Constrictibacter sp. MBR-5: one gene and its partner. The protein of the gene in region 2 binds, or shares a complex with, the protein of the main gene of each other region. Links are inferred from orthologs where the notes say so. Each region holds a gene or a part of one and is shown on either strand. Other genes may lie near its edges. The genes, in order: dapF and ABIE65_RS16100.

Region 1 (11,540 bases), on a different replicon or contig from region 2:
GAGATAGCCGTTCCGATAGTAGAAATTGAACCAGAAGGTCGACAGCTGGCAGTAGCGCCAGAGCGCGTCGAGCGCCGGCTCGGTCAGGAAGTCGTCGATCACGATCCAGCCGGGGCCGTTCGCGGCATAGTCGCGTTCGATGCGTGCCCAGTCGATCTCCGGATTGACGATCGGTGCGTCCATCCGCTCCGCCGGATGGACGTAATGCATGCGATTGTAGACCGCCGCCATCCGGTCGCGCGTCGCAGCGGGCAGGGGGGCCGGCTCCGTGGCACCGAGGTCCGCCGGCATGGCCTCCAGGGCCTCGGCATAGAGCGCCTCCAGTGCGTCCATGCCGTCGAAATCCACGCCCTGCTGCCGCATGAAGCCGACCTGATCGATGTCGTGGCGCAGCTTCGCCTTGGTCGTCTTCTCGAACAGGTCCGGGTTCCAGCGCGTCTCCGAGCCCACCCGGCGCCGGACGTGGCTGGCCGCCGCATAATGGGTCGCGGCCTCCCCGGCGCGGCCCTGGTCGAGCAGCAGGTTGCCGAGATTGTGATGTGCTTCCGCGAGGTCCGGGGCCAGCGTCGCGGCCCGCCGCAGGGCCGCTTCGGCGCCCGCCAGATCGCCGGCGTTCTTCAGCGCGGTGCCCAGATTGTAGTGGATCTGCGGATGGTCGACCTTAGCTGCGAGGCTGCGCAGCAGGGCGACGCCCTCGTCCGTGGCGCCCAGCCGCAGCGCCGTCAGTGCCGCCTGCACCAGCAGGCCGACCTCGTTCGTCCGCTGCGGCAGGATCGCGAGCAGGCGCCGGATGCCCGCGGCGTCGCCGGTGTCGCCGACCAGCTTGACCGCGTGGGCGGCGGCCGGGCCGTCGATCCGGCCGGCGCCAAGCGCATTCACCAGGTGGTCGCGCTGTGCCTCGCGCCGCCCCTGGCGCGCCGCGATCTCCGCCAGCAGCAGCTGTGCCGGCTGGTAGTCCGGCTGTCGTTCCCCGATCTCGCACGCGAAGCGCACGGCCTCCGCCACGCGCCCCTGACGGAAGGCCCGCACCGCGTCCTGGTACATCGTCCTGTCCCGAAGAAGATGGACGGCGCTGCCGTCAGCGCCGCCCCTGCGGGACGATACGCCGGTCCTGAGAGGAAATCATGGGGGTTCGCCGCGACGGCGCGCTCACGCCCGCCGTCCTGGCCCCGTCGCCGCGCCCAACAGCGCAAACACCGTCGCCGTACAGCCGAGGAAGGCCGCGAGACCGATCGCAGCCAGCAGGCCCCAGTCGAGGAGACCGTGCAGGTTGGCGAACTCCGACTGGGTCAGGGCAGGGGCGGCGAGCATGGCGGCTGCCGCCGCGACGGCGCCCGCGGCCAGCCCGATCCGGGCAGCCCGGCCGTGGAATCCGTGCTGACGGACCAGCGCCGCGACCAGCAGGAGTGCGACGGCGACGGCCGCCGCGGCGGCCGGCCAGAACAGTCCGCCCAGCATCTCCTGGAGAATCGCCAGCATCGACAGGATCGTGAAGTCCTTCATATCGGGCGCGCCTCCTCTTGCGCAGGCCCTACGCGCGACCGCGCAGCATCGCGGTGTAGTTCGCCTTGAGGCCCTTTTCCTTGATGATCCACGACAGCCAGTGCTCCTCGAGCGGCGGCACGAAGGGGAAGGACGGGGTGAGGTTGTTGTCGTAGTCGAACTCGACCAGCATCGCCTCGCCGGCGCGGGTGATCAGCGGACAGGAGGTGTAGCCGTTGTAGCGCTGGGTGCCGCCCTTGCCGGTGATCGTGCCGAGCAGATGGTCGACCGCCACCGGCGCCTGCCACTTCACGCTCGCCGCTGTCTTGCCCTTCGGCACGCCGTTGACGTCGCCCACGCCGAAGACGTTCGGATAGCGCAGGTGCCGCAGCGTCGCCTTGTCCACCTCGATCCAGCCGTCCGCGGCGAAGGGGCCGGCCTGCCAGGGCAGCGGGCTGTTGCGCACCGCGTCCGGCGCCCGCATCGGCGGGATGACGTTGATGAAGTCCCATGCGCGTTCGACCGGTCCGGCCGGAGTCGCATAGGTGGCGACGTGCCTGCCGGGATCGATGGCGATCAGCACATGGTCCCAGTTCACCGCGAACGCCTGGCGCGCGAACAGTTCGCGCAGCCGCGCGTCCACCAGCGGAACGCTGAACAGGGTGCGGTTGTGCGCGTTGTAGACGATCTCGCTGCGGCCGCGCGTCCCGGCCCGGCGCAGGGTGTCGTCGGCCAGGAAGGTCTGCTTCAGCGGCGCGCCGGCGCATTTCATCTCGGTCGCCGGCCGGCCGAACAGGCCGACGCCGCCTGTCTCCGCGAAGCGGGCGAGGGCGTCCCAGGACCGCGCGGCCGCATCGGGGCCGGCATAGACGCTGGCGATCCCCTCCCGTCCGATCAGGCCCGTGTCCATGCCCGCGATCGCCGCGTAGTCGAGCCGCAGCCCGGTGGCGACGACCAGGAAGTCGTAGGGGAGCCGGCTGCCGCTGCCCGTGACGACCATGTTCGCGTCGGGGTCGAAGGTCGACGCCGTGTCGGCCACCCAGCGTATGTCCGGCGTCAGGAAGTCCGCGGTCTTCAGCTGCGCATATCCGGCCGGCTTCAGCCCCGCGCCGATCAGGGTGAACCCCGGCTGGTAGAAGTGGTCGGTCCGAGGCTCCAGCAGGACGATGTCGGCACCGTCGAGCGCGCGCCGCAATCGCGACGCGACGGTGAGGCCGGCCGCCCCGCCGCCGGCGATGACGATGCGCGCCTTCGTCCGCACGGGTGTGCCGCGGCCTGCGCCGGGCGCGACCGCCAGCGCGGCCAAGCCACCCGCCGCGGCCAATATGGCGCGTCGCGAGATGCGGCCTCGTTCGGCTACCGGCATGCGCCCGCCCTCCCGCTCCGGTGGATCGTTGAGGTGCGGTGCCGATGGCCCCTGTGGCGCCCGGCACCGCCCTCGATCGAAGCCTAGCGGCAGCGGGGCGCGTCACATTGATCTGCGTCAACCTTCGGCGGCGGCGTGCGGCGTTGATCCATCTCAAGGCTGCGCCCCTCGGCGCGGCCTATTGATCGTGCCGGGAACCCTCAGGAGGCCTTCATGACCAGGAACGTCGGAACCGTCGACCGTATCGCGCGCGTGGTGATCGGGCTCGCGCTCCTGTCCATGCTCTTCCTCGTCGAGGGGGAGATGCGCTGGTTCGGCCTGCTCGGGCTGGTCGCCATCGGTACCGCGGCCATCGGCTGGTGCCCGGCCTATCGTCTGCTCGGCATCCGCACTTAGTCACCAAGGCTGCGAGGCCGCGTCACGGCTCCCCCGCACCGGGCGCGGAGCCGTGACGCCAGAAACCCCGCCTACTTCTTCACCGACCGCTTCGCCGGCTTGCCGACGTCCTTGGTCTTGCCGGCGCCGGGGCCGGCACCCAGGTCGGCTCCGGTCGTCGGGTCGCCGTCGGGCATCGACATCGTACGCTCGGCCAGTTGGGTCACGGCCTTCGACTCGATCCGGTCCAGCTTGACCGAGGCGCCGCCGTCGCCACCGTCGACCGCCGCCTGCTCGTCGCGGCCGTCGACATACTCCCACTGGTCGCCCTGGTTCCAGGGGCCGCGCATGTCCCCGTCGCCCTGGCTCATATTGTAGTATTTGTCGGCGAACTCCGGCATGCCGGGAAGCTTGCCGGCCGGGAAGTTGTTCTCGATCGAATAGAGCGCCTTCTCGAACGACTTCTGGTGCGCGATCTCGCGGGTCATCAGGAAGCCGAGCGCATCCTTGATCCCGGGATCGGTCGTGATGTTGATCAGGCGTTCGTAGACGATCTTCGCCCGCGCCTCGGCGGCGATGTTCGAGCGCAGGTCGCAGGTCGGATCGCCGATCGAATCCACATAGCCCGCCGTCCAGGGCGCACCGCCGGAATTGATCAGCGCGGGCCCGCCGCCATAGAGCAGGTTGAGCGTGTGGCTCTCGCCGCCGGCGGTCATGCCGGTCAGCGCCTCCGCCGCCTCCTCGGCGCCCTCGGCCAGCTTGCCCTTGGCGCCCTTGGTCAGCATCGCGACGATGGTGCCGATCACCTCCAGGTGGCTCAGTTCCTCGGTCGCGATGTCGATCAGCAGGTCCTTCCGACCCGCATCCTCCTCCGCGATCCCCTGCGTGAAGTAGCGCATCGCCGCCGCCAGTTCGCCCTGAGGCCCGCCGAACTGCTCCAGCATCAGGCTGGCGAGCTTCGGATTGGTCTCCGATACCCGTACGGTGTACATCAACCGTTTGTTGTGCATGAACATGGGCGATCTCCGGCTGTCTGGCGAGGGGACGCGGCCCTCCGCGAGCCGCACCCAACAATGCGGGCGTGCCGGAGCGGTTCCGTAAGATGAACAGGATGCCGGACGATTGCGCGCCGTCCCGATGGGCGCGCGCCGCACTCAGGGGATCGACCGACCGCTCAGTGCGGCGACAGGCCCATCAGGCCGCGGGCGAAGTCGGTGGCGTCGAACGGCCTCAGATCGTCGATCTTCTCGCCGACCCCGACTGCATGCACCGGCAGGCCGAACTTCTCGGCGAGGCCGACCAGCACGCCGCCCTTCGCCGTGCCGTCCAGCTTGGTGACGATCAGGCCGGTGACATTGACCATGTCGAGAAACGTCTCGACCTGGGCGTGCGCATTTTGGCCGGTGGTGGCGTCGAGGACGAGCAGGGTCTCGTGCGGCGCGGTCGGGTCCTGCTTCTTGATGACCCGCACGACCTTCTGCAGCTCGGACATCAGGTTCGCCTTGTTGTGCAGGCGCCCGGCGGTGTCGATCATCAGGATGTCGGCGCCCTCGGCCTTGGCCTTCGTCATGGCGTCGAAGGCGAGGCCGGCGGCGTCGGCGCCGGTCGGCCGCGACAGGACCTCGGCACCGGTGCGCTCGCCCCAGACCTTCAGCTGCTCGACCGCGGCGGCGCGGAAGGTGTCGCCCGCGGCCAGCAGCACCTTCTTGCCCTCGTCGCCCAGGAAGTAGGCGTATTTGCCGATGGTCGTGGTCTTGCCGGCGCCGTTGACGCCGACGACCAGGAAGACGTGCGGCTTGTGCCCGCGCTCGATGTCGATCGGATGCGCGACCGGCTCCAGCATCGCGGCGATCTGCTCGGCCAGCGCGGTGCGGATCTCCTCGGGCGTCACGTCGCGGTTCAGCTTGGATCGCGCCAGCTCGGCGGTCAGTTTCGCCGCCGTGGACGGGCCGATGTCGGCCAGGATCAGCAGTTCCTCGAGTTCCTCCAGCGCCTTCTCGTCCAGGCGCCGGCGCACGAAGATCCGGTCGATGCCGCTGGTAAGCCGCTCGGACGAGCGGGCGAGGCCGGCACGCAGCCGCTGGAACCATCCCTGGCGCTCGCCCTCCGCCTTTTGGGCGTCCGTGCCGTCGTCCATGTCGTCGCTCATGCGGCGATCCTTGCCTGAAGGCGGGTGCCGTCGCTGCCGGTCAGGTCGGCCGTGACGAGGCTGCCGGGCGGCACCTCGCGGTCCAGTTCGACCATGGCGAACTGCTCGGTGTGGCCCTGGCGGCCGCGCTCGACCAGCACCTGTGCCGTGCCGCCGACGCGCGTCGCCAGGAAGCGGCTGACCGCGTCGCTCCCGGCGGCACGCAGGCGCGCGGCGCGCTCGCGGCGCAGGTCGCCGGGCACCTGCGGCATGCGCGCGGCGGGCGTGCCCTTGCGCGCGGAATAGGGAAAGACGTGCAGCCAGGTCAGGTCGCACTCCGCCACCAGCGCCAGGCTGTTCTCGAACATGGCGTCGGTCTCGGTCGGGAATCCGGCGATCAGGTCGGCGCCGAAGGTGACGTCCGGGCGCAGGTCGCGGGCACGCGCGCAGCAGGCGATGGCGTCGGCGCGCAGGTGACGCCGCTTCATCCGCTTCAGCACCATGTCGTCGCCGGCCTGGATGCTGAGATGCAGATGCGGCATCAGCCGCGGCTCCTCGGCGATCAGGCGCCAGAGGTCGTCGTCGATCTCGACCGGGTCGAGCGACGACAGGCGCAGCCGCGGCAGCTCGGGCACCGCCGCCAGCACCCGGCGCACCATCTGGCCCAGCGTCGGGCTTCCCGGCAGGTCGGGGCCGTACGACGTGATGTCGACGCCGGTCAGCACGACCTCGTTGTAGCCGGTCTCCACCAGGGTGCGGACCTGCTGGGCGATCCGGCCGATCGCGACGCTGCGGCTGTTGCCGCGCCCGTAGGGAATGATGCAGAAGGTGCAGCGGTGGTCGCAGCCCTGCTGCACCTGCACGAAGGCGCGGGCGCGGCCCTCCAGCCCCTCGACCAGATGCGGCGCCGTCTCGCGCACCGACATGATGTCGTTCACCAGGACGGGTGCCGCATCGGCCAGGAAGCTGCGCGCCTCCAGCTTCTCCTCGTTGCCCAGGACGCGGTCGACCTCCGGCATCGCCGCGAATCCGGCCGGGTCGATCTGCACGGCGCAGCCGGTGACGATGATGGTAGCGTCCGGGTGCTCGCGCCGGGCGCGGCGGATCGCCTGCCGCGCCTGCCGCTCCGCCTCGGCGGTCACGGCGCAGGTGTTGAAGACGATCGCGTTCTCCAGCCCGGCCGTCCGGGCATGCTCGCGCATCACCTCGGATTCGTAGGTGTTCAGGCGGCAGCCGAAGGTGACGATCTCTGGTGGCATGGTGACCGTCAGCCGAGCAGCGAGGCGTCGAGGAAGCCGCTGAAGCTGGTCGCGATGGCGCCGGTCATCATGACGTGGCCGTCGGCCCGCCATTCCATCTCCAGCGGTCCGCCGTCGAGCACGATCGTGGCGCGCCGGCCGGTCAGGCCGCGGCGGACCGCCGCCACCATCGCGGCGCAGGCACCGGTGCCGCAGGCCTGGGTGATGCCGACGCCGCGCTCCCAGACGCGCAGGCGCAGGCCGCCCTCGGGTGTGACGTGCGCGACGCCGATATTGGCGCGCTGCGGAAAGATCGGATGATGCTCAAGCTGCGGCCCCAGGGTCGCCAGGTCGATCTCGTCGACGTTCGCGACGAAGAAGGTCGCGTGCGGGTTGCCGATATTGGTCGCCACCGGATCGCCGAGCGGCCCGAGCGAGAGTGGCACGTGCAGCGTGTCGCACGCCTCGCGCAGCGGGATCTCCGCCCAGCCGGTGCGGGCCACGCCCATGTCGACGGTCACCCGGCCGCCCGCGGCGGCGCTGCCGCCGAGAAGGCCGGCGACCGTCTGGACGATCGCCGCGTCGCGGCCGCTCTCGCCCATCAGCATGCCGGCGACGCAGCGCGTGGCGTTGCCGCAGGCCTCGACCTCGCCGCCGTCGGCGTTGCGGATCTCCATGAAGGCGTCGGCGCCCGCGTCGCGCGCCGGTCGCACCACGATCAGCTGGTCGCAGCCGACGCCGGTGCGCCGGTCGGCGATGGCGCGCACCTGCGCGTCGGTCAGGTCGAGCGCGCGCGTCCGCGCATCGAGGACGACGAAATCGTTCCCGAGCCCGTGCATCTTGACGAAGGGCGCACCGCGCATGGCCGGACTGTCCAACATGACGCGCCTAATATGGCGATGCGCGGGGATGTGTCCAGCAAAGGCGGTACCGGAGCGCGGGCGTCCCGCCCGCCCCCTTCTGCCAAATTACGCCGCGACCTGCTGCTGCACCGTCGGCGCGTCGCCGGCGACGGTGGTCCGGCGCATGTCGCGCACCTCGGTCGTCTCGGCATAGCGGCGGGCGCGGTGCATGGTCTGGCGGTTGTCCCACATCACCAGGTCGTACTGCTTCCAGCGGTGCGAGTAGACGAATTCGCGCTGGGTGGCGTGCTCGACCAGGTCGCGGATGAAGGCGCGCGCCTCGGGCATCGGCCAGCCGACGATCGTGCCGATGTGCGAGGAGAGATAGAGCGACTTGCGGCCCGAGACCGGATGCGTGCGGACGAGGCGCTGCAGCACCGGCTTGAACGCCGCCTTCTCCTCCTCGGTCAGGTCGGTGAAGCCCAGCAGGCCGCGCGAATAGATCAGCGAATGCTCGCAGATCAGGTCCTCGACTTCGGCCTTGGTCGCATCGTCAAGCGCGTCGTAGGCGGCGCGCATGTCGGCGAACTCGGTGTTGCCGCCGGTCGACGGGATCTGGCGTCCCGACAGCAGCGAGTATTTCGCCGGCGTCGCCTTGAACGAGCTGTCCGAGTGCCAGAGCTGGTTGCCCAGGTTGAACATCCGCTGCCGGGCGTCGCGCGCCAGCAGCTTGTTGTCCTTGTCCAGGTTGGAAATGTCGGCGATCTCGGCATTGCCCAGGCGCCGGTCGGCGGCCTTGGTGATGTTGCTGCTGGAACCCGGCGTCTCGAGCGGCCCGAAATTGCGGCTGAACGCCGTCTGCTGCTCGTCGGTGATGTCCTGCCCGTGGAAGACCAGCACGGCATACTGGTCCATGCCGGCCTCGACCGCCGCGACCTCGTCGCGGGTGAGGGGGCGGCGCATGTCGATCCCGTCGACTTCGCCGACGAAGACGGGGTGCAGCGGACGGATGGTGACGGTCACGGGACGTCTCCTCTTCTGGATACCGGAGTCTGCGGCCTGCGCGGGCCGAGATGCTTTCCCAGAGGATATGTCCGGACGTGGCTGCTGTCACGCCGAACCGACTCGGCGGCAGAAAGTTGCAAAAATATCGCATGGTCCGTGATTTCGCCGTTCGCGACAGTGATAAAAATGTCGTGAAGGGACATGCCCTGAGATGCGTTCTCAGTAAATTGATGTGTGATGTCAGTCGCTTGCGGTTTACGATTTCCCGCGCTACCAGAGGTCCGACACGCGGTGCCGCCATGGCCTTGATGCAGATCAAGTTGCGCGCGTCGCTGCGATGGCAACAATCGACTTGCGGATCATACGGGGCCGGCGCTTTCGGCCGACCGGGGGGAACCATGAACAGAACACGCTATCTCAGAGCCCTTTCTGCGGGCGCCGCGATCGGGCTCGTGCTCGCCTCCGTCGAGGCGAGCGCCCAGGCGATCGACTTCGTCACGATCATGGACGAATCGGGTTCGATGGGCGGTGAGCAGGACTTCATCCGCCAGTTGGTCCCGGACCTCGATGCAGCGTTGGCCGGTCGCGGCCGGGCCGACAATCAGTACGGTCTCGTCGGCTATGGTGCCGGCAATCCGGCGCCGCGCAAGTTCCCGATCGGCGGGAACGACCTCGGCAGCGTCGCGGACTTCGTCGCGGCGTCGAATGCGCTGCAAACGTCGGGCGGCTTCGAAGACGGCTACGACGGCATCGACTTCGCGCTCAACAACATCGCCTACCGCCAGGGCTCGGACAGATTCCTGCTTCTGGTCACGGACGAGGACCGCGACAACGGCAAGCCGGCGCTGACCTTCGCTTCGATCCAGACGGCGCTGCAGGCCAGCAACGCCCGGCTCTTCGGTATCGTGAATCAGCAGATCACGACGCCGCAGGGCCAGGAGGCCATGCTGACCGACGGCACCAACGCCTATGTCGCGGACGGGCAGGGCGGCTTCGTCAAGGTCGCCGGCGTCACCCTGGTTCAGGGCTTCGACACCACCCAGGCCGACTATGTCGACCTGATCCTGCAGCAGCAGGGCGGCGGCTGCGTCGCCGACCTCAACGTCCTGCGCCAGGGCGGCCTGTTCGCCACCTCCTTCGCCGCCGCGCTGCAGGACTGCCTGGGCGATGCGATCGCCCAGGGCGACGATGCGCGCCCCCTCGTGTCGATCGTCGGCAGCATGACCTCGATGGCGATGTTCGCCATCCGCACCCACACCAACCACATCGGTCTGCGTCTGACCGGCCGCCGCGATGGCTACGACCGGCTCGTCACGCCCGCCCAGCAGACGGCACGTGCCAACCCGGAGGCGAACGCGCCGGCGGTACGGACGGCGATGGCCGGCGACAACAGCTTCGTGCAGATCGGCTCGACCGACCCCGTCGGTTTCTCGGCGATGCAGGGTGCGTCGGCGAACGACATGGCGACCATCGCCTCGGCGCTCCAGGTCGCCCAGGCGGCCACAGGCGGCGAGATGATCCCGCTCTTCTCGACCAGCAACTGGCTCGGCTACGCCTCGGTCTCGCTGGACGTCGGCGACCGCAGCACCACGGCCAACCAGTTCGGCTACGATTTCCGCGCGATCAACGCCACCGTCGGCGTCGACCGAACCTTCGGCAACTTCCTGGTCGGCGCGGCCGTCGGCTACTCGAACTTCAGCAGCGACTACAAGAACCTCAACGGCGAAATGGACACCGACTCCTACCTCGCCATGGTCTACGGCTCTTACGCCTTCGCCGGGACGGGCTATCTCGACGCCACCCTGGGTGCCGCCTACAACGAGTACGACTACAACCGCGGTACTGCCGCCGGCGCGCCGGCCACGCTGTCGGGCGATACGGACGGCTGGCAGTGGGGCGGTTCGCTGCGCGGCGGCTACGACTTCATGTTCGCCGACAACGCGCTCGCCCTCGGGCCGTTCGCCGAGGCGCGCTACACCGATGTAACGGTGAAGGGCTATACCGAAGGCGGCGGCGCCGGTGCCCTCAACGTCGACAAGGACAGCGTCGACTCGCTGACCGGCCAGATCGGCGTCCGCGCGGCCTATTCGATCCAGACCGATTTCGGCATGTTCGTGCCGCGTGCGTCTCTCGCCTACGAGCACGAGTTCCTCGACGATTCGCGCTCGATCTCGGCGCGGCTCGCCGGTGGCGGCGCGCCGTTCAGCGGCAGCACCGACGACGAGGACGACAACTATTACCTCGCCAGCGTCGGCGTCTCGACCCAGCTCGGTCCCGACATGACCGCCGCACTCGACTATACGGCGCTCCTCGGCCACAGCGAGTTCGACAACCACAACTTCATGTTCCGCCTGCGCTGGGCGTTCGGCAGCGAATACCACAACTGAGCGCATCCGTCCGGGCCACGCGCCCGGGCGACTCTGTAGGGACGGCGCGGATCCGGAAGGGTCCGCGCCGTCCGCCGTTCAGGCCGTCTGCCGCGCCGTCTCCAGCGCCTCAGGGTTGATGACGTTGATCGGGGCGCCTGCCGCATAGGCGTTGATCTGGTCGAAGATGTCGGTGAATTGGATGTCGTATTCCTCGCGCGTCACATAGCCGATGTGCGGCGTGCAGATGACGTTGTCCATCGCCAGCAGTGGGTTCGCCGTGTCGGTCATCGGCTCGCTCTCGTAGACGTCGACCGCGGCCATGCCGGGGCGGCCGGTCCGCAGCGCCTCGACCAGGGCGCCCGGCGCGATCAGGCCGGCGCGGCTGGTGTTCACCAGCAGGGCCGTCGGCTTCATCCGCTTCAGGTCGTCGGCTGTCACGATGCCGCGGGTCGCGTCGACTAGGCGCATGTGCAGCGACACCACGTCGGCCTCGGCCAGGAAGGCCGCCTTGCTCTCCGCCGCGGCCAATCCGTCGGCCCGCGCCCGCTCGCGCGACGCCTCGCGCGCCCAGACCAGCACATCCATGCCGAACGCCTGCGCATAGCCGGCCACCGCCCTGGCGATGCGGCCGTAGCCCCACAGGCCGACCGTGTGGCCGCGCAGCGTGGTGCCGACGCTCACCTGCCACCGGCCTTCGCGCATGCCGGCCAGCTGCTGCGGGATCTGGCGGAACGA
Region 2 (11,527 bases):
GAAGCAGTTCCTGCGCCCGGTGTGGCACGCCACGCCGTCCTGATGGACACGCAGCAGCAGGGTGTCGCCGTCGCAGTCGACAAGCATCTGCTTCAGCACCTGCATCTGCCCCGACGTCTCGCCCTTGCGCCAGAGCGCCTTGCGCGACCGCGACCAGTAGCAGACGCGGCCGGTGCGCAGCGTCTCCGCGACGGACTCGGCGTTCATCCAGGCCATCATCAGCACCTCGCCCGTGTCGTGCTGCTGCGCGATGGCGGCGACGAGGCCGTCCGTATTGAAGCTGATCGTGCCGAGCGCCGCCGCGACGGCGGGCTCGGGCAGGGGGTATTGCTGTTCGTTCACTGCACGCTCGCTCCCGGCTGCGCCCAGGCGTCCAGCATCGCCTTCAGGGCATCGGCGCCGACGTTGCGGGTGATGAAGATGATGCGCGACCGGCGGTCGTCGCTCGGCCAGCCATCGAGGATGACGGGCGGGTGGAAGAGGTGCTGCACCCCGTGCACGGCGACCGGACGGTCCAGGCCGTCGACGTTCAGGATGCCCTTCATCCGCAGCAGGTCGCCGCCGCGGCTCGCCACCAGCGCCTCCAGCCAGCCGACCCAGACGTTCCATGCCAAGGGCTGGTCGCAGGTCAGCACGAAGGATTTGAAGGCGTCGTCGTGCTTGTGATGATGGTGGTGGTGATCGTGGTCGCCATGGTCGTGACCGTGGTGGTCATGGTCGTGCTGGGCCGCGTGGTAGGCCTCCTCGCGCAGCCAGCGGGCGACGTCGGGGCTCTTGGTCTCGGGATTGTAGAGGCCCGCCTCGAAGAGGGTCTTCGGGTCCGCCTCACCGTCGTGCACTTCCTGGATCGGCGCCCCGGGATTAAGGGCCTTCAGCCGCTCGCGGAGCTTTTCCAGGTCGCGCCGCGACACCGGGTCCCGGACGAGGTCGGTCTTGGTCAGCAGCAGCCGGTCGGCCATCGCCACCTGGCGCACGGATTCTTCCTGGCTGTCGAGCGTGCTGTCGCCGTTGATCGCGTCGATCGTGGTCACGACCCCGTCGAGCCGGTAGTGGCTGCCGACGACGGGATCGCCCATCAGCGTGTGCAGGATCGGGACCGGATCCGCGAGGCCGGTCGTCTCGATCAGCAGCCGCTCGAACGGCGGCAGGTCGCCCTTGGCGCGCCGGGCCAGCAGGTCGCGCATGGTGTCGACCAGATCGCCCTTGATGGTGCAGCAGATGCAGCCGCTCTCCATCAGGATCGTGTCGTCCGTGGCCGAGGAGACGAGGTCGTGGTCGAGGCCGACCTCGCCGAACTCGTTGATGATCACTGCGGTCCGGCCCATGTCCGGCCGCTTTAGCAGATGCGACAGCAGCGTGGTCTTGCCGCTTCCGAGGAAGCCGGTGATCACGGAAACGGGGACGGGTTCGGTCCTGGCCATCGCTACGTCCTTTTCGCCGTCGGGTCGAAGCGGCGCGGAAGACATTTAGGCGTGGTGAGGGGGCAGCGTCCAGGCTCGAGGCGCTCCGCCTCGGAGCGCGGGCGTCTCGCCCGCACCTTGGTTCTCGCGGCGGCAATTATGGCGCCGGACGTTCGGATCGCGGGCCGCCTCTGCACCGAGCGCTGCTGAACGGCCAATCCTCGGGCTCCGCGCAAAGCCCAGCCCTGACCGGATTGTACTCGACATACGAGATCGTTGCGGCGAGGTGCTCGTCGTCTCTGACATAGCGATCGAAGTAATCAGGCTGCCAGAAGCGGCCTTCGCCGGGCGAGAACTCGCGTGCGCGTTTGGCCGTGTAGGATTTCCAGGAGTGCACGATCGATGAGAGCGTATGGCCGTCGTTCACGCGGAGCACGGCGTGGACATGGTTTGGCATGATGCTCCAGGCGAGGACGCGGTAGCGTTCCCGATCGAAATGCAGCAATGCATGCTCGACCAGACCCGCGATCTCGGGAATGCGCAGTGCACATGAACCGTAGCCGCAATCGAGCAGCTTCTCGACGTTGCGTCTTAGCTCTTGCGATGCGACGCGTCGGGAGCGGAGCGCCCGCAGGACATTCTGTGGAAGACTGTCAGCGAGCCGAAAGGTTACCGACTGGACGATGTCGGGGGCATCGAGATGCGGAAGGTACCCGCGAGAGTGCCACCCGACAGTCATCAGCCGCGGCTCACTCCAAGAAAAGACGGAAGAAGGCGGGCGGGACGCCCGCGCTCCGGGTCGCCGGTCGGCCTCATCGGGCCGCCGTCACCACGATCTCGACGAGGTCGCCTGGGGCGAGTTGGACGCCGATGCAGGCGCGTTGGGGCCAGTGGCCGGGATCGTTGCCGAGCCATTCGCACCATGCCCGATCCATCTCGCCCTTCGTGGCGATATCGGTGACGTAGACCGTCGCGGACACGAGCCGCGACTTGTCCGTGCCGGACTTGGAAAGGCATTCGTCGATGACGCCGAGGGCGCCCCGGGTCTGGTCGTAGACGGAGCCGGACTTGTCCGGCCCAGTCGCGACCGCCCACACGAGGTCGCCCCAGGCGCTGGCCTGGCTGCGGCCCCGTGCGGAACCGGGCACCCGCTCGATGGCGGGCATACGACTATTCCGCGGCGCGAGCGGCGCGGGGCGGCCAGTCGACCTGACGGCGCAGTTCCAGCTTGGCGATCTGCTGGCGGTGCACCTCGTCCGGACCGTCGGCGAAGCGCAGTGCCCGCATGCGCGACCACATGTAGCTGAGCTTGAAGGCCTGGCTCATGGCGCCGCCGCCGTGCGCCTGCATCGCGTCGTCGATGACCTTGAGGGCCATGTTCGGCGCCGCGACCTTGATCATCGCGATTTCCTGCCGGGCAGTCTTGTTGCCGGCGGTGTCCATCATCCAGGCGGCCTTCAGCGTCAGCAGGCGGCACATCTCGATGTTGATGCGGGCGTTGGCGACGCGCTCCATGAAGTTGTCGCGCTCGGCCAGGGTCTTGCCCCAGGTCACGCGCTCCGTGCCGCGCTTGCACATCATCTCCAGCGCCCGCTCGGCGACGCCGATGATGCGCATGCAGTGATGGATGCGCCCCGGGCCGAGGCGGCCCTGGGCGATCTCGAAGCCGCGGCCCTCACCGAGGAGCAGGTTCTCCTTGGGCACGCGGACGTTCTTGAACTCGACCTCGCCGTGGCCGTGCGGGGCGTCGTCGAAGCCCATCACGTTCAGCATGCGCAGGTTCGTGATGCCTGGGGTGTCGACGGGGACGACGATCATCGACTGCTGGCGGTAGGTCGGCGCCGACGGGTCGGTCTTGCCCATCAGGATCAGCACCTTGCAGCGCGGGTCGCCGATGCCGCTGGTCCACCACTTCAGGCCGTTGATGACGTAGTGGTCGCCGTCGCGCTCGATGCGGGTCTCGATGTTGGTCGCGTCGGACGAGGCGACGCGCGGCTCGGTCATCGCGAAGGCCGAACGGATCTCGCCGTTCAGCAGCGGCTCCAGCCACTTCTTCTTCAGCTCCGGGCTGGCGTAGCGCTCGAACACCTCCATGTTGCCGGTGTCCGGCGCCGAGCAGTTGAACGCCTCGGACGCCCAGTGGACGCGGCCCATGATCTCGCAGAGGGGCGCGTACTCCATGTTGGTCAGGCCGGCGCCGCTCGCGCTCTCCGGCAGGAAGAAGTTCCAGAGGCCCTCGGCCTTGGCCTTCTGCTTCACCTCTTCCAGGATCGGCACGACCTTCCAGCGGTTTCCACCCTCGTCGAGCTGCTGATAGTAGAGCTCTTCGTTGGGGTAGACGTACCGGTTCATGAAGTCTTCGACGCGGGCCTTCAGCTCCTTGGTCCGCTCCGAGTACTCGAATTCCATGTCTCGCTCCCTCCATCCGTCAGGGAATGGTTCTGTCATCCATTGGTACGGACAGCCTAGCGGTTTCGGGCGGCTTTGTCGCCTCCCCGCCGAGGTCAGCGCGGCGCGGCTCCCCGGATCAGCGGCGCGAACTCGTCGACCACCTCCAGATAGACATCGCGCTTGAACGGCACGATCAGGTCGACGAGCCGGTCGAGAGCCACCCACTGCCAAGCGTCGAACTCCACATGGGGCGTCGCGGTCAGGTCGATGTCCGCATCCTGGCCGGTGAAGCGCAGCGCGAACCATTTCTGCGCCTGGCCGCGATAGCGGCCGCCCCATACGCGGCGCGCGAGCGAGGCCGGCAGTTCGTAATGCCGCCATAGGTCGCTCTCCGCGATGATCTCCGCCTTCCCCGTACCGATCTCCTCCTGCATTTCGCGGAGGACCGCGGTTCGCGGTTCCTCGCCGGGATCGATGCCGCCCTGCGGCATCTGCCATGCGTCCTGGGTGTCCAGGCGCCGCCCGACGAAAACCTCGCCGTTCGCATTGAGCAGCAGCAGCCCGACGCAGGGACGATAGCCGGGCAGGATGTGCGGGTGTCCGACGGTCATGGCCGTGCCTTCCGGGCAGAGGCCGGAGCGGGGGTGGCGTCGGGGGCGGCGTTGGGGGCCGGCTGGCTCGGCTTGTCCCCGCCGACCATGGCAGACAGCGGTGCGAGTTCGAAGCCGCGGTCGGCGAGCGTGGCCGCCCAGGCGGCGATCGCATCGATCGTGACCGGATAGGGGCGCCCAAGGGCGATGGCGCTGCCGCGACGGCGCGCGATCTCCTCCACCTCGGCCAGCCGCCGGTCGACGGCCGCGCGTGACGGTACAGGGTCGATGATCCGGTCGACTGCCGCGAACGGCACGCCGAGTTCGGCCGTGACGCGCGCCGCGATGGCGGGATTGGTCGCGGAAGCGTCGAACAGAAGCAGGCCGCGGTCGCGCAGCGGGGCGACGATCGTGCGCACGGCGCTCTCCGTCGACAGGAACGCGCCGCCCATATAGGTCGCGATCCCGACATAAGCGGAGCCCCGCGACAGATGCCATTCCAGCGCGTCGATCATGGCGTCCGGGGCGGCCGCCGTGGTGAGCGCGCGCGGGCCGGGATCGTCGGTCTTCGCGGCGGGTTCCATGGGGACGGCGATCAGGACCTCATGGCCATCGGCCCTGGCGCGCTGCAGCCAGACGGCAGCGGCGTCGGCGTAGGACAGGAACGCCAGCGACACTTCCGGCGGCAGCGAATTCACCGCCTTGCCCGTCGCCGCGGTGCTGAGGCCAAGGTCGCTGAGGACTACGGCGATCCGTGCCTTCTCTGCGTTCGGTGCGAAGGGGCGGGCATAGACCTGCCAAGGCTTCCGGCCGAGCGGCCCGATCACGGGGAGCGGACCGCTCGGACCGTCCTCCACGAGCCTCGGATCGACGCCCTGGAAGCCGGTCGTCGCCGCTGTGGCGGCGTCCGGGGACACCGGCTCAGCCCGCGGCTCCTGCCTGGGCTCCTTTTGGGGTGGCGGTTCCGCGGGCACCGGCGGAGCCGCGGCCTCCGCGGGGGTGGCGCCGGGGGGCTCGGCGGGCGGTTCGGGCACCGCAACAGGTTCGGGCGCGGGGGCGGGCTCTGGTGCGGGCGCCGGTTCGGGGGGCGTCGGCGGCGCCTGTGCCGCCGGAGGCTCCACGGGTGCCACGACCGGCTTTTCTCCGGCAGGCGCCGGCTCGGCCGGTGCCGCTGCGGCCGGGGGCGCTGCCGGTGCTGTCGCTTCTGCCGGTACTGGCGGTGCCTCCGCCGGCGGTGCCTCCGCGGGTACTGGCGCAGGGGCAGCCGGGCGGTCCGGAATGACCAGCGTCAGCGTCGGAGCGTCGGTTCGATCGGGCTCTTCCCCCAACTCCACCCACGCCACGACACCGGCCAGGACGGCGAGGGTCGCGGCCCACGCGGCGAAGAGTGGCGCGCGCCTCATCGCTTCGGCCGGGCGGGGCGACGGCGGGACTGCCCGGGATATGCCGGCTCCGAACGGCCGCTGGGCACCATCCGCTCCCTACTTCGTGATCCGCTTCTGGTACAGCGAGATGCCGCGCAGCAGGTCGAAGGCGCGCGCCAGCTGATAGTCCTGCGGTCCGCCCTGAAGGACCGGCGGGATCGCCTCGACCTCTTCGTCTTCCATCTCGGAGCCCGGCTGGCCTCCCGGCTGGGACTGAGGCTGAGGCTGGGGCTGGGGCGTGACGGCCGGTGCGGCGGGTGCTTGCGGCGCCGGGCCGGACGTCGGCTCGGCACGTTCGGCGTCGTTGCGCAGGGCACCCCGCAGGTCGGCCTCGCGCCGGCGACCCTCGACGGTCAACGGCTCGATGCGCGCCTGCTCGATGATGATGTCCGGCTCGATGCCCTTCGCCTGGATCGAGCGTCCCGACGGGGTGTAGTAGCGCGCCGTCGTCAAGCGGATCGCACCGTGCCCCGGGATGGGAACGATGGTCTGCACCGAGCCTTTGCCGAACGACTGGGTGCCGACGACCAGCGCGCGCTGATGATCCTGCAGGGCGCCTGCGACGATTTCGGATGCCGACGCCGAGCCGCCGTTGATCAGCACGACGATCGGCAGATCTGCGGCGATGTCTCCGGAATTCGCGTTGTAGCGCTGCACGTCCTCTTTCCGCCGGCCGCGCGTTGAGACGATCTCGCCCTTGTCCAGGAAGTCGTCGGACACGGCGACCGCCTGGTCCAGGAGGCCGCCCGGGTTGTTGCGCAGATCGAGCAGCACGCCGTGCAGCTTGTCGCCCATCTCCTCCTTCAGCCGCTTCATGGCGTTGCGCAGGCCTTCGTCGGTCTGCTCGCTGAACGAGGTGATGCGGATGTAGCCGATATCCTTTTCAACGCGCGAGCGCACCGACTGGATGCGGATGACGTCGCGGGTGAGGGTCACGTCGAAGGGTGCCTCCTCGCCGCGCCGGATCGTGACCTTCAGCGTGGTCTTCGGCGCGCCGCGCATCTTTTCGACGGCATCGGCGAGGGTCATGCCCTGGACGGACTCGCCGTCGAGGTGCGTGATCAGGTCGCCGGGCTGCAGGCCAGCGCGGAAGGCGGGCGTATCGTCGATGGGGGAGACGACCTTGACGTAGCCGTTCTCCATCGTGACCTCGATGCCGAGGCCGCCGAACTCGCCTTTCGTCTGCACCTGCATGTCGCGAAAATTCTTCGCGTTCAGGTAGCTGGAATGCGGGTCGAGCGCCGTCAGCATGCCGTTGATCGCGGATTCGACGAGTTGTTCGTCGGTCACCGGCTCGACATAGTCGGAGCGCACCCGCTCGAACACGTCGCCGAACAGGTTGAGCTGGCGGTAGGTCTCCGAGCCCTTGTTCTGGGCGCTCACGTCGACCGCGGTTGCGCAACCGACCGTGACGGCCACCGTGGCCGCCAGCATCATTCGTCCGATCATGCCCTGCTATTCCCTCTGCGCCGCCAGCATGGGCAGCGGATTGGTAGGCTGCCCGTTGCGGCGCAGCTCGACATAGAGGTGGGGGTTCCCTCTTTCGGATGCACCCATGACACCGACGGGCTCCCCGGCGATCACCCGCTGGCCCGGGCGCGCATCGATTCGCGCGAAGCCCATCAGCACCGAATGATACCCGTCGCCATGGTCGATGATCAAGAGTCGGCCATAGCCGCGGAAATCTCCCGCATAGGCTACGGTGCCCTCGCGTGGCGCCACCACCTGCGCATCGCCGCGTGTCTCCAGTACGACACCGCGATCCCGCGGCGGCGGTGCATCGCCGTAGCCCATGACGATCCTGCCGCGGGCCGGGGGGGCCGTCCGCGACGAGCCGCGCGGTACCACCGGTGGTGGGGGCTGCGACTCGCGCAACTCGGCGGGGCGCGGTGGCGGCGTCATCGCGACCGGTGGCGGCGCGTTCCGCCGGCGCGCCTCTTCCTCCGCGCGCCGCTGTTCTTCGGCGAGCCGGCGCTGTTCCGCGGCCCGCCGTCGTGCCGCCTCGGCACGCTGGCGCTCCGCTTCGACCCGGCGGCGCTCCTCCTCCGCGCGTCGTTCCGCTTCCAGCCGCTTGATCAGGTCGCGCAGGTCGTCGGCTTCCTTGCCCATGCTGTCGAGCCGGGCGACGACATCCTGGCGCTCGGCCGCCGCGCGATCGCGGAGGACGGCGGTTCGTTCCGCCAGTCGGGCCAGTTCGGCGCGTTCGCTTCGCAGCGCTGCCAGCTGGTTGGCCAGCGCCGTGCGCTCGCGCCTGCCCTCTTCGCGGAGGGCGGCGAGCGTCGCAAGCCGGTCGCGCAGCTCGACGGCCTGCCGCTCCAGGGGCGGGACCACCGCGCCGAGCAGCATCGCCGTCCGCACGGTATCGACCGGGCTGGTCGGCATGGCGATCATCGCCTCGGGCGGCCGGCGCGCGAGGCGTTGCAGCGCGGCCAAGGTCACCGCCATGCGGTCGCGTCCGTCATTCAGGCTCTGTTCCGCCGCTGCGGTCTCGCGCCGGAGATCGCGCAGGCGAAGCTCCGTCGCGGAGGCTGCCGCTTCCTGATCCTGCACGCGCCGGGCGACTTCGACCGACTGCGCGCGCAGCGCCTCCACCTCCTGAGCGTGTCTGGCCGCTTCTGCGTCCAGGCGTTCCCTGCGTTCCCGCGCGAGGTCGATGGCGCGGTCGATCGACCGTATCTCGCTCTTCGCCCGATCCTCGTCGCGGACCTGCGCGTCCGCGTCAGCGAGCGGCAAGGCAACCGTGGCCGCGACCACGGCCACCATCGCCCCGCACAGTCGGGCGGAGCGGGCGCTGCTGTAGCGGTGGGCGACCGGAACGGTTGGCAACATGCGCGTGGCGGGCTTTCGGGCCGCGGGACCGGCCTTCAACCTATCATGCGATCGCTTGCCCGCAGCAACTTTGCGGCCCTGCGATCATGTAGAATCGGCAATGTCGGGCGGCCTTGCGGCGCCCGCTTTAGGCGCGATGATAGGGGTGGCCGGCCAGGATCGTCGTCGCCCGATAGAGCTGCTCCGCCAGCATGGCGCGAGCCAGCAGATGGGGCCAGGTCATTGCGCCGAACGAGAGGGTCAGGTCCGCCGCCGCACGCACCGGCGCGTCATGGCCGTCGGCGCCGCCGATCAGGAACGCCGCCTGCGGGACCCCCTCGTCGCGCCAGCCGCCGAGGAGGGCGGCGAAGGTCGCGCTGTCGAGGCTGCGGCCCGTTTCGTCGAGCGCCACCACCCGCGATCCCTTGGGCACCGCCGCCAGGAGCAGTTCACCCTCGCGCGCCTTCAGCCGGGGCGGCGGCAGGGCCTGTCTCACCTCGACCTCGCGCAGGTCGAGGGGCCACGTCATCCGGCGGGCGTACTCGTCGTAAAGAGCTCCTGCAGCGCTGCCGCGGGCGCGGCCGACGGCGGCAACCAACAGGCGCAACGGCGGTTCAGCTCGCGTTCGAGCGGCTCGGCGCCGCTTCCGCCAGCTCGACGCCCCACATCTTCTCCAGGTTGTAGAAGGCGCGGACCTCGGGGCGGAACAGGTGGACGATCACGTCGCCTGCGTCGATCAGCACCCAGTCGCCGGCCGGCAGCCCCTCGATCGCCGGCGCACGGCCGATCAGCGGCTTCAGGTCCTCGGCCAGATGCTCGGCCATCGCGGCGACGTGGCGCTGCGCCCGACCGGACGCGACCACCATCTGATCGCAGATCGACGATTTGCCGCGGAGATCGATCACCACGACATCCTGCGCTTGGTCGTCGTCCAGGCGCTGCAGCGTGAGATCCAGGATGCTGCCCTTTTCGGCGCCGTAGTCCTTCGCCTCGGGGCGGTCCTGGGCATCGGGGTGGGCGGCGTGGAGCCGTCCGGCGGTCGCGTCGGAGCCGATTATGACCGTGATCCTCCTGCAGTGGCGGGCGGCCAGCACGAAAGCCGCGCGCGTATGTCCGTCGCCGATGTGTTGTCATGGGGTATGGGAATGAACGTCCAAGCCGGCGGAACGCGCCCGGCCAGATCGCCGGCACCTGAAAGCGGGACCCGGTCCTGCCGGAACCTGTGCGCCACCTTGCCTGCCATTGCCCTGGAGAAGTAGGTAGGCCGGGCGAAGACCGCAACGGGGACCATCCGGAAGAGTTGCGGCCAGCGGCTCCAGCGCGGCATCTGGATCATGATGTCGGCGCCCATCAGCCAGACGAAGTCGATGCCCGGAAAGCGTCGCCGCAGCGCCAGGACGGTGTCGACCGTATAGCGGGTGCCGAAGTGGCGCTCCAGATCCGTCACCCGGATGCGCGGATGCGCCGCCACCCGCCCGGCGCGCTGCATACGCGCGGAAAGAGAGGCCATGCCGTCGGCGGCCTTCAGCGGATTCTGCGGCGAGACGAGCCACCAGACCTCGTCCAGGCGAAGCCGCCGCAGAGCCTCGAGACTGACGTGGCGATGACCGCGATGTGCGGGATTGAACGAGCCGCCGAGCAGGCCGATCCGGCCTGTCGCGCGATGGCCGACCACGCCGGAGAGGCGCGCCGGCCGCTGCATCGAGGTGGCTATGGCCGGACCTGCCCGTCGCCGCGGACGACGTATTTATAGCTGGTCAGCTGCTCGGCGCCGACCGGGCCGCGGGCGTGGAAGCGGTCGGTGGAGATGCCGATCTCGGCACCCATGCCGAACTCGCCGCCGTCGGCGAACTGGGTCGAGGCATTGTGCAGCACGATGGCGCTGTCCACCCGATCGAGGAACCGCCGGGCGGCGTCCGCGTCCTCGCTCAGGATCGCATCGGTATGATGCGAACCGTAGCGGTTGATGTGGTCGATCGCGGCGTCGAGGCCGTCGACGACGCGCGCCGACACGATCGCGTCGAGATACTCTGTCGACCAGTCGCTGTCCGCCGCGGGCAGGACGCGCGGATCCACGTCGCGCACCGCCGCGTCGCCGCGCACCTCGCAGCCCCCATCGAGCAGGTCGCGGATCACGGGAGGCATGTGGGTCGATGCCGCCGCCCGGTCGAAGAGCAGCGTCTCGACCGCGCCGCAGACGCCGGTGCGCCGCAGCTTCGCGTTCAGCACGATGCGGCGCACCTCCTCCAGGTCGGCGGTGGCGTCGACATAGATGTGCACCAGGCCTTCGAGATGGCCGATGACCGGCACCTTCGCCTCGTTCATCACGCGTTCGATCAGCGAGCGCCCGCCGCGCGGCACGATCACGTCGACGAGGCCGCGCAGTCCGAGGAGCGCGCCGACGGCCGCCCGGTCGCGGGTCGGCACCAGTTGGATACAGTCCTCCGGCAGGCCGGCGGCGCGCAGTCCCTCGTGCAGGCAGTCTGCGATGGCGCGCGAACTGTGGAAGCTCTCGGATCCGCCGCGCAGGATGGCGGCGTTGCCGGACTTCAGGCAGAGCCCGCCGGCGTCGGCCGTTACGTTCGGGCGGGATTCGTAGATGATGCCGATCACGCCGAGCGGCACGCGCACGCGCGCGATCCGCAGCCCGTTCGGGCGGGTCCATTCCGCGATCGTCTGGCCGATCGGGTCGGGCAGGGCGGCGACCTCCTCCAGGCCGCGCGCGATGCCCTCGATGCGGCCTTCGTCCAGCCGGAGCCGGTCGGACATCGATGCCGACAGGTCGCGCGCCTCGGCGAGGTCGCGGGCGTTGGCGGCGAGAATCTCCGGCGCGCGTGCGCGAATGGCGGCGGCGGCGGCATGCAGTGCCGAATCCTTCGCCGCGGACGGCGCCAGTGCCAGGACCGACGCGGCG

Evidence for each region.
Region 1: the proteins of ABIE65_RS16100 (region 2) and dapF are in contact, whole or in part, in a solved structure (PDB 5YGU), measured with the Escherichia coli proteins. The link is inferred for Constrictibacter sp. MBR-5 from one-to-one orthologs.

What each region holds. Positions count from the first base shown.
Region 1 is NZ_JBEPTK010000002.1:481,387-492,926, forward strand. What follows is about bases 5,536-8,534. They hold dapF (diaminopimelate epimerase), read right to left. Parts: upstream 7,453-8,534; coding sequence 6,619-7,452; downstream 5,536-6,618. Other genes in these bases: mtaB (tRNA (N(6)-L-threonylcarbamoyladenosine(37)-C(2))-methylthiotransferase MtaB), read right to left, coding at 5,536-6,610; ABIE65_RS06340 (TauD/TfdA dioxygenase family protein), read right to left, coding at 7,558-8,454. Also shown: ABIE65_RS06300 (tetratricopeptide repeat protein), read right to left, coding at 1-1,044; ABIE65_RS06305 (DUF5368 family protein), read right to left, coding at 1,150-1,503; ABIE65_RS06310 (NAD(P)/FAD-dependent oxidoreductase), read right to left, coding at 1,532-2,848; ABIE65_RS06315 (YgaP family membrane protein), read left to right, coding at 3,062-3,244; ABIE65_RS06320 (manganese catalase family protein), read right to left, coding at 3,316-4,239; signal recognition particle-docking protein FtsY, read right to left, coding at 4,398-5,372; more of mtaB, read right to left, coding at 5,369-5,535; ABIE65_RS06345 (autotransporter domain-containing protein), read left to right, coding at 8,835-10,823; ABIE65_RS06350 (D-2-hydroxyacid dehydrogenase family protein), read right to left, coding at 10,902-11,540. UniProt on the Escherichia coli protein: Involved in the succinylase branch of the L-lysine biosynthesis and in the biosynthesis of the pentapeptide incorporated in the peptidoglycan moiety. Catalyzes the stereoinversion of LL-2,6-diaminopimelate (L,L-DAP) to meso-diaminopimelate (meso-DAP).
Region 2 is NZ_JBEPTK010000007.1:157,496-169,022, reverse strand. What follows is about bases 2,654-5,639. They hold ABIE65_RS16100 (RNA pyrophosphohydrolase), read right to left. Parts: upstream 4,403-5,639; coding sequence 3,905-4,402; downstream 2,654-3,904. Other genes in these bases: ABIE65_RS16090 (hypothetical protein), read left to right, coding at 5,505-5,639; ABIE65_RS16095 (divergent polysaccharide deacetylase family protein), read right to left, coding at 4,399-5,298; ABIE65_RS16105 (acyl-CoA dehydrogenase family protein), read right to left, coding at 2,654-3,809. Also shown: hisI (phosphoribosyl-AMP cyclohydrolase), read right to left, coding at 1-321; ABIE65_RS16120 (CobW family GTP-binding protein), read right to left, coding at 339-1,421; ABIE65_RS16115 (REP-associated tyrosine transposase), read right to left, coding at 1,558-2,139; ABIE65_RS16110 (RidA family protein), read right to left, coding at 2,213-2,566; more of ABIE65_RS16105, read right to left, coding at 2,571-2,653; more of ABIE65_RS16090, read left to right, coding at 5,640-5,663; ABIE65_RS16085 (S41 family peptidase), read right to left, coding at 5,863-7,254; ABIE65_RS16080 (murein hydrolase activator EnvC family protein), read right to left, coding at 7,261-8,634; 23S rRNA (pseudouridine(1915)-N(3))-methyltransferase RlmH, read right to left, coding at 8,762-9,220; rsfS (ribosome silencing factor), read right to left, coding at 9,228-9,707; ABIE65_RS16065 (nicotinate-nucleotide adenylyltransferase), read right to left, coding at 9,668-10,315; ABIE65_RS16060 (glutamate-5-semialdehyde dehydrogenase), read right to left, coding at 10,324-11,527. UniProt on the Escherichia coli protein: Master regulator of 5'-end-dependent mRNA decay.